Regions from separate parts of the Weizmannia sp. FSL K6-3076 genome, predicted to be linked through region 2. Evidence: riboswitches for the same ligand, from Rfam matches in the RefSeq annotation. Region 2 holds a riboswitch; the other holds the start of a gene.

Region 1 (4,309 bases), 490 kb from region 2:
CTCTTGCAAAGAAAAAGATACCTGCCGAAACTTAATAAATGCTTAAGACCTCCACGTCTCCGGCCATAAAAAAACGCCTGCACAAAGCAGACGAACCAACAAAAGCTCTTACCTGATGACAAACATCAATATACCGCTGGAAAATAAAAAACGCCTTAACTTTGGATGAAAGTTATGTGAAATCCCCCACAAATTATGATCTCGACAAAAATAACAAAATTTCATCAAAATCTTCGTGACAAATTGCCGCTTTTAGATAATAATAATGAAGACAGACTACTAAAACGAGGGATTCTATGGAGTCAAGAGTAGCGAAAAAAAAGAAAAAACGGTCAAGAGTCCGCTGGCGCAGAGTGTTCCTTATGCTCTTTTTACTGCTCATCGTCGCCGGCGCGGGTTACACAGCCTATCAATACTACGCTGGCGTTCATCAGACAGACCCGAATGATGCCTTAAATATGGACAATCTGGAATTTAACGGTAAAAAGGATGCAAATGGCCGCACCAATATTCTCCTTCTCGGAATTGATCGGCGCGGGCAAGAAGATTCAAGAACCGATACCATCATGATTGCCCAATATGACCCGAAGAATAACCAGGTGAAGCTCATTTCGATTATGCGTGACATTTATGCCGAAATTCCGGGGTATAGAAACTATAAAATTAACACAGCCTACTATCTTGGCAATCTGAAGAATCAAAAAAAGGGTGTTGAATTGCTGCGTCAAACACTCAAAACCAATTTTGACATTGATGTGCAATATTATGCACTTGTCGATTTCCAAGGTTTTGTTAAAATTGTCGATACCCTGGCGCCTCAAGGCATTGAAATGAACGTGGAACATAAAATGTCGGAAAACATCGGCTTGACGCTTTATCCTGGAAAACAGCTGATGCATGGGAAACAATTGCTCGCCTACGCACGATTCAGACATGACGCGCAAGGCGACTTTGGCCGGGTTGCCCGCCAGCAAAAAGTGCTTAAAGCGCTCCAATCTGAAGTTTTCAGCGTGAACGGTATCGCCAAAGCGCCGAAACTGCTTGGAACCATTCAGCCGTATATTGCCACCAATATGAGCAAAATGAACATTCTTGCGCTCGCCAAAGACGCCGTCGGAGGCAACCTCAAGGTAAAAACAATGACCGTACCGGTTGCCGGCACCTATACCAATGTCAGCTATCCGGGCGTCGGCGCCGCACTCGAAGTGGACAAAGAAAAAAATATAGAAGCCATCAAACAGTTTTTGGATGAATAACAGGGGCCGGTTCCGGCTCTTTTTTTTGTTGCAGACAGAAAGCCGTACCGGGAGCAAATTGTCCTTTTGGAGGGTTCAAAAAGACAAAAGAAAGCCGGACTAGGAGCAAATTGTCTTTTTGAAGGGTTCAAAAAGACAAAAGAGAGCCGTACCGGGAGCAAATTGTCCTTTTGGAGAGCTCTAAAAGACAAAAGAAAGCCGGACCAGGAGCAAATTGTCCTTTTGGAGAGCTCAAAAAGACAAAAGAGAGCTGGACCAGGAGCAAATTGTCCTTTTGGAGAGCTCAAAAAGACAAAAGAGAGTCGGATCAGGGGCGAATTGTCCTTTTGGAGGGCTCAAAAAGACAAAAGAAAGCCGGACCAAGAGCAAATTGTCTTTTTGAAGGGTTCAAAAAGAAAAAAGAGAGCCGTACCGGGAGCAAATTGTCTTTTTGGAGAGCTCAAAAAGACAAAAGAAAGCCGGACCAAGAGCAAATTGTCCTTTTGAAGGGCTCAAAAAGACAAAAGAAAGCCGGACCAAGAGCAAATTGTCTTTTTGAAGGGCCCAAAAAGACAAAAGAAAGCCGGACCAGGAGCAAATTGTCTTTTTGGAGAGTTCAAAAAGACAAAAGAAAGCCGTACCGGGAGCAAATTGTCTTTTTGGAGAGCTCAAAAAGACAAAAGAGAGTCGGACCAAGAGCAAATTGTCCTTTTGGAGAGCTCAAAAAGACAAAAGAAAGCCAATTAGACAATAGGGGCGAAACCGCATCCAATATGAATTTCAATTTCCCCCTTGTCATGTCACCCGAACAAGTGTAAAGTATAAATAAGTCAAAATTTTAAGTACGTTCAATTAAATAGCCTTATCAAGAGAGGCGGAGGGACTTGGCCCGATGAAACCTCAGCAACCAGCCATACGGCACGGTGCTAAATCCAACAGGTATACCTGAAAAGATAAGGAGCCATGTTATCATCTTGCCTCCTTTTCCGGGAGGCTTTTTTCATATCATGCAAAGGGAGTGTAAAAAGTTGGACTTTCTCGAAACGTTAAAAAACCGCATCCTTGTTGCGGACGGGGCAATGGGGACGCTGCTGTATGCATACGGCGCCGACACATGTTATGAGTCATTCAATCTGAGCCACCCGGAAGACATCCACGCGATCCACCGCGCCTATATCGAAGCTGGCGCATCGGTCATCCAGACCAACACGTACAGTGCCAACTATATCAAGCTTGCACAGTATGGACTGGATGAAAAAGTAAAAGACATCAACAAAGCGGCCGTCCGGATTGCAAAAGAGGCGGCAAACCGTGACACATTTATACTCGGCACAGTCGGCGGTATCCGCGGCCAGCGCAAAACCGAAGCAACACTTGCCGAAATCAAGCGTACGTTCCGCGAGCAGATTTTTCACCTCCTGGACGAAGGAGTTGATGCCCTGCTTTTGGAAACGTATTTTGACGCGGAAGAACTGTATACGGTCGTTGACATTGCGAAAAAAGAAGCGGATGTCCCGGTCATCGCCCAGTTCTCGCTTATCGAACCGGGCGTGCTCCAAAACGGAACCCCGGTCCGCGACGCGTTCAAGGAACTTGAAAACCGCGGCGCCGATGTGACCGGCCTGAACTGCCGGCTCGGCCCGCACCACATGATCCAGGCGTTCGAAGAAATCCCGATACCGAAGCGTGCCTTTTTGTCCGCATACCCGAATGCGAGTCTTTTAGATTACGAGGAAGGCCGGTTCACGTTCACAAATAACGCCGATTATTTTAAAACATGCGCCGAAAAACTGGTCGAACAGGGTGTGCGTCTGATCGGCGGCTGCTGCGGCACGACCCCAGCTCACATCAAAGCAATCGCAGACGGGGTGCAGGGGCTTTTGCCTGTCACAGAAAAAACGGTCCGCCCACCGAAAATTGAAATCGCAGCCGCCCCGGCGCAGCACGAACCACCGTTGCATGAAATCGTAAAAAAGCGCCGCTCTGTCATTGTCGAATTGGATACGCCGAAAACGCTGAACACGACTCGCTTTTTTGAAGGGGCAAAAGCGCTGCACGACGCCGGCATCGATGCCTTGACAATGGCCGACAACTCGCTTGCAAGCCCGCGCATCAGCAACACAGCGATTGCTTCAATTTTAAAAGAGAAACATGGCATCCGGCCGCTTGTTCATATTACATGCCGTGATCGTAATTTGATCGGGCTGCAGTCGCACTTAATGGGCCTTGCTGCGCTCGGGATTGACCAGGTGCTTGCCATCACGGGGGATCCGACAAAAATCGGCGACTTCCCGGGAGCGACGAGCGTATACGATTTGTCATCCATGGAACTGATCGCAATGATCAAGCAATTCAATGATGGCATCTCCCATTCCGGCAAATCGCTTCACAGGAAAACGAATTTTTCCGTCGCGGCTGCATTTAACCCGAACGTCCGCAATCTTGATAAAACGGTCGGGAGGTTGGAGCGCAAAATCCGCCACGGTGCCGATTATTTTATCACCCAGCCTGTGTTCAGCACGGAAAAAATCGAGCAAATCCATGAAGCAACGAAGCATTTGGACGCGCCGATCTATCTTGGCATTATGCCGCTTACCAGCTACCGGAACGCGGTCTTTCTGCACAATGAAGTGCCGGGCATCAAACTGACGGATGAAATTTTGGCGGCGATGGAAAAAACAAATGGCGACCCTGCAAAAGCGCGTGAAGAAAGCCTTGCGATCAGCCGTAACTTGATCGATGCGGCCCTCGCCTATTTCAACGGCATTTACCTGATTACGCCGCTCGAACGCTATGAACTCACAGTGGAATGCACGCGCTACATCCACGAAAAAACAGCAGTGCGAGGCGCAGGCATTGTCTGAGACTGCAACGAAAAGAGTACAGGCGGATTCATTGAAGTGAAACTTTGATAGCACTGTCCAATTGCAAGATTAAGAAAAGAGCTCAAGAAGACAAAACGAAACCTTGACCGGCGTCAGCCCCGGCGAGATGCATGCACTTTAAACTCAATCAAAAGTGGCACCGGCATCGCCAGCATCGGAACGCGGCCCAGCCAGGTACCAAATGTTACC
Region 2 (4,309 bases):
GAACTGTCAATGTTCCGCTTTTTTCGGGGGTTTTTGATCAGAACCGCTGCAATCTCTACCTCGGCATGCAGCTTTTCTTTCAGCTGCTCCCGGTGGGTCCGGACCGCTTCGTACACGCCCTGGCCGACCGTCCCAAAGCCGAGCAGCGCTGCTTTAATCACTCTCATTATCCAAACTCCTCCCTACATCTAGCGCTCTTTCGCCTCTGAAGCGTTTTGTTCATTTAAAACGGTCAAGCGGTCCGACAGTATTCGGTGCAGCCGGTATCCAGAAGCTCCCGATCTGGATCAGGTATGCAGACCGTCCGGGCCGCAACATTGTTCAATGGGATCAGCCCAGAACATCGTATAAGTTTTCCGGATCGCCTGTTGGCATTCGCATGGCGGCCTTCGCACGAATCTGCCGGACCCGCTCCCCGCTTTTACCGGGCTGTAACGGCTGTTGCTTTTGTAATGGCCTGATCGAGGTCGGCTGTCAAATCTTCGACGGCTTCAAGCCCGACGGACAGGCGGATCAAATCGCCTGTGACCCCTGATTTTTCCAGTTCTTCATCGCTCAGCTGCGAATGCGTAGTCGTTGCCGGGTGGATGATCAGCGATTTCGCGTCGCCGACATTCGCTACATGCGACCACAGCTTAATATTGTCGATCACGCGTCTTCCTGTTTCCCGGCCGCCTTTCACACCAAAGTTGACAATGGAGCCGTAACCGCCGTTCAAATATTTTTGCGCCAGCTCATGGGACGGATGGTCTTCAAGGCCCGGGTAATTGACCCAAGCAACATCTGGATGGTTTTTCAGAAATTCCGCGACTTTCAATGCATTTTCGTTATGCCTTTCCACACGCAGATGCAGCGTTTCAAGCCCTTGCAGGAATAAAAAGGCGTTGTCCGGGCTTAAAGCAGGCCCGAAGTCGCGCAAAAGCTGAACGCGAAGTTTTGTGGCGAACGCAGCCTGTGCCGTGTCGACGCCGTAGCGCAAGCCGTGATAGCTCGGATCCGGTTCGCTAAAGTCCGGGAATTTGTCTGTGTTCCAGTCAAAACACCCGCCGTCAACGGCAACACCGCCGATCGCCGTTCCGTGCCCGCCGATCCATTTTGTCGCCGAATGGACAACCACGTCCGCGCCCCATTTGATCGGATTCGCACCATACGGAGAAGCAAACGTGTTGTCGACAATCAAAGGAATACCGTTTTCATGGGCCACTTCCGCCACTTTTTCCACGTCGAGCACCTGCAGGCTTGGGTTGCCGATAATTTCCGCGTACAATGCTTTTGTTTTCGGGGTGATCGCCTGGCGGAACGCTTCAGGGTCGGACCCGTCCACAAACTTGACGTTAATGCCGTATTTCGGCAATGTCACAGCAAACAAATTATAGGTGCCGCCGTAAAGATTGCTGGCGGATACGATGTCATCACCCGCACGCACGATGTTCAAAATGGAAAAGGCAATGGCCGATGCGCCGGATGATAAACCGACAGCCGCTGTTCCGCCTTCCAGTGCAGCAACACGTTTTTCAAAAACATCCACAGTCGGATTGCCGAGACGGGAATAAATGAAACCTTCTTTTGATAAATTGAAGACGCCCTCCGCATGTTCTGTATCCGGAAAAACGTAAGAAGTCGTCCGGTATACCGGTACGGCGCGCGATCCTGTCGCCGGGTCCGGTTCCTGGCCGCCGTGCAACAATAAAGTTTCCGGTTGGAATGATGGTTGTGTCATTTTAAAGCCTCCTGATTTTTTAAAATTTTTTCGTGAAAGATGGAAGAGGAAATGAAAAAACCCTCTTCGTAAGGGAAGAGGGTTACAATGTATGTAAGTTCCTCCCTTATCTTTCAGACGCATGTCTGTAGGAATTAGCACCTTTTCAGGCAAATGCCTGAAGGTTGCCGGGCTTCGCAGGGCCTAGTCCCTCCGCCGCTCTCGATAAGAGTTTCTTTTCATAATTCAATTTTGAATGACTTATTGTTTAAGATTATAGAAGAACAATGGCAAACCGTCAACCTTTTTTTGAAAAAATTTTCTTTTTCTTCTACAATATTGGCGACAATAGCCGGGAAATGGACTCTTTAAACCGCACATAAAGCGGCCGGTTCTGGTAATCATGGAGCGTTAATTCGGTTGATTCGGCCATATCGTCCCGGAAAACGCCGGCAAGTGTGCCGGAAAGCTCACGGTCGTACAGCACGGCGTTCACTTCAAAATTGAGACGGAAACTGCGCACATCGATATTGGCCGTCCCAACGGAAGCAATTTTCCCGTCTACGACAATCATTTTCGCATGGATGAACCCTTTTTGATAAATGTACACTTTGACGCCCGTTTTTAACAGCTGGCCGATGTTGGAAAGCGTCGCCCAATAGACAAACATATGATCCGGTTTATTTGGAATCATAATCCGAACATCCACTCCGGATAAGGCGGCAAGCGTCAGCGCATTCAGGAGGCTGTCATCCGGAATAAAATACGGTGTTTGCAAATAAATATATTTTTTGGCGGAATTGATCATTTTAATATAGCTGTTTTTAATCTGCTCCCATTCAGAATCGGGGCCGCTTGAGACGATTTGGATATCGGTTTCACCCTGCGATGGGATGACCGGGAAATAACGTTCTTCATCTCTTACATCATGCGGTGACGCCTGATTCCAGTCCAAAATAAAGCGGGTCTGCATGGCATAAACAGCACTCCCTACAATCCGTAGATGCGTATCCCGCCAGTAACCGAATTTCTTATTCAGGCCAAGATACTCATCCCCGACATTAAAACCGCCGATATATCCGATCTGCCCATCAATAATCGCCAATTTCCGGTGATTCCTGAAATTGACGCGCAAATTGACGAGCGGGATCCGGGCAGGAAAAAAGGACGCCACTTCCCCACCAGCAACAACAAGCGGCCGGAAAAATTTGCGGCGGAACAGCATCCGCGACCCCATATCATCATAAAGCAGCCGCACCTTTACGCCTTCTCTTGCTTTTTGCGACAGCAGTTCAATCAATTCATGGCCGAGGCGGTCATTCCGGAAAATATAATATACAAGATGAATACTGTCTTTTGCATTCCGGATGTCTTCAAATAAAGCCTCGAATTTTTTCCTGCCGTCTGTAAATATATCGACGTGATTGTCCTGGGAAAGGATTGCCCCGTCATTCATCAGCAGCATATAAACGAGATCCTTGTACTGGATTGTCCGCTCATCATGAAACGGAAACCGGTTTTCGCGCAGCAGTTCAATTTGCTGCTGGGAAATTTCTTTAATGCCGATCTTCTCCTGTACCTTCCAGTCAAAAATTTTCCGGCGGCTTAAATTTTGCCCGAATACCAAATACAGGATAAAGCCGGCAATCGGCAGGAATAATAGCACCAAAAGCCATGCCCAAGTTGCGCCGACATCTCGCCGTTCCAGGAAAATAACGGTTCCCGCCAGAATAAAATTCAAAAGAAACAAGATAACCAGTAGTACCGTTATAATCATTGCGTTCTCCTTTTCGTACACCCTTTGTTCCTGCTTGAGGTTTGTTCCCGGCCGGTATCCGGGAACACGGTGAAGTGTTTTGGAATTGATATAGGATATGTTTGCGCAGCAAAAATAACAATTGTATCATACCATAATATTTGCGCCTTACCTATCGTACAGCACTTTCCCTGCCATTGCATGCAAAAAGAACCGCACCAATGGATACGGTTCTTTTTTTCGTCCTTATTAAAAGTTAACATAGTTTCTCGGGTTTTGGGCACCGGTATGTGGCGGTGGTGTCCAGCGGCCGTTATAAATTTCAAAGTGAAGATGCGGTCCTGTTGATTCCCCGGTATTTCCCATTGCTCCGATCTGCTGCCCTTTGCTGACGTGCTGCCCGGTGCTGACGCTGTACGAGCTCAAATGGGCATAAACGGTTGTGTACAACTTCCCGTTAATATAGTGGGTGATCATGACGCAATTCCCGTATGAAGAAGAGTGGTACGCCCTGAACACGACACCGTCGGCTGCAGCGACAACCGGTGTCCCGATGCTGTTGGCAATGTCAATGCCCGGATGGAACCCGCCGGAACGCCCGCCGAATTCAGATGAAATATATCCGGATGCCGGTCGCGTAAAGGACCCGGAAGATACTTGCGGAAGGGATCCGCCGGAATGGCTCCCGGAACTTGACTTGACCGATGCAGAGCGGGTTGTCCCTGCGTTTGATCCTGCTGATCCTGTTGATCCTGCATTCGTTTGTGCCTTTGCTGCTGCATCTGCTTTTGCTGCAGCCTTTCTTTCTTCCTCCGCTTGCTTTTTCGCAAACGCAATGGCTTTTTCAATGGAAG

What was found. A riboswitch is a leader RNA that binds a small molecule or an ion and turns the genes downstream of it on or off. The one in region 2 is predicted to bind S-adenosylmethionine.
Region 1: another riboswitch for S-adenosylmethionine. It lies ahead of NSS95_RS01705 (bifunctional homocysteine S-methyltransferase/methylenetetrahydrofolate reductase); the one in region 2 lies ahead of NSS95_RS03765 (O-acetylhomoserine aminocarboxypropyltransferase/cysteine synthase family protein).

What each region holds. Positions count from the first base shown of each region.
Region 1 covers NZ_JBBOWU010000001.1:360,750-365,058, forward strand. Annotated here, with positions in the region: gene NSS95_RS01695 (LCP family protein) at 297-1,256, shown strand; gene NSS95_RS01700 (hypothetical protein) at 1,427-2,053, shown strand; SAM riboswitch class I at 2,095-2,195, shown strand; gene NSS95_RS01705 (bifunctional homocysteine S-methyltransferase/methylenetetrahydrofolate reductase) at 2,264-4,099, shown strand.
Region 2 covers NZ_JBBOWU010000001.1:854,242-858,550, reverse strand. Annotated here, with positions in the region: gene NSS95_RS03770 (homoserine dehydrogenase) at 1-167, opposite strand, end outside; gene NSS95_RS03765 (O-acetylhomoserine aminocarboxypropyltransferase/cysteine synthase family protein) at 422-1,720, opposite strand; SAM riboswitch class I at 1,824-1,931, opposite strand; gene cls (cardiolipin synthase) at 2,031-3,476, opposite strand; gene NSS95_RS03755 (murein hydrolase activator EnvC family protein) at 3,705-4,309, opposite strand, start outside.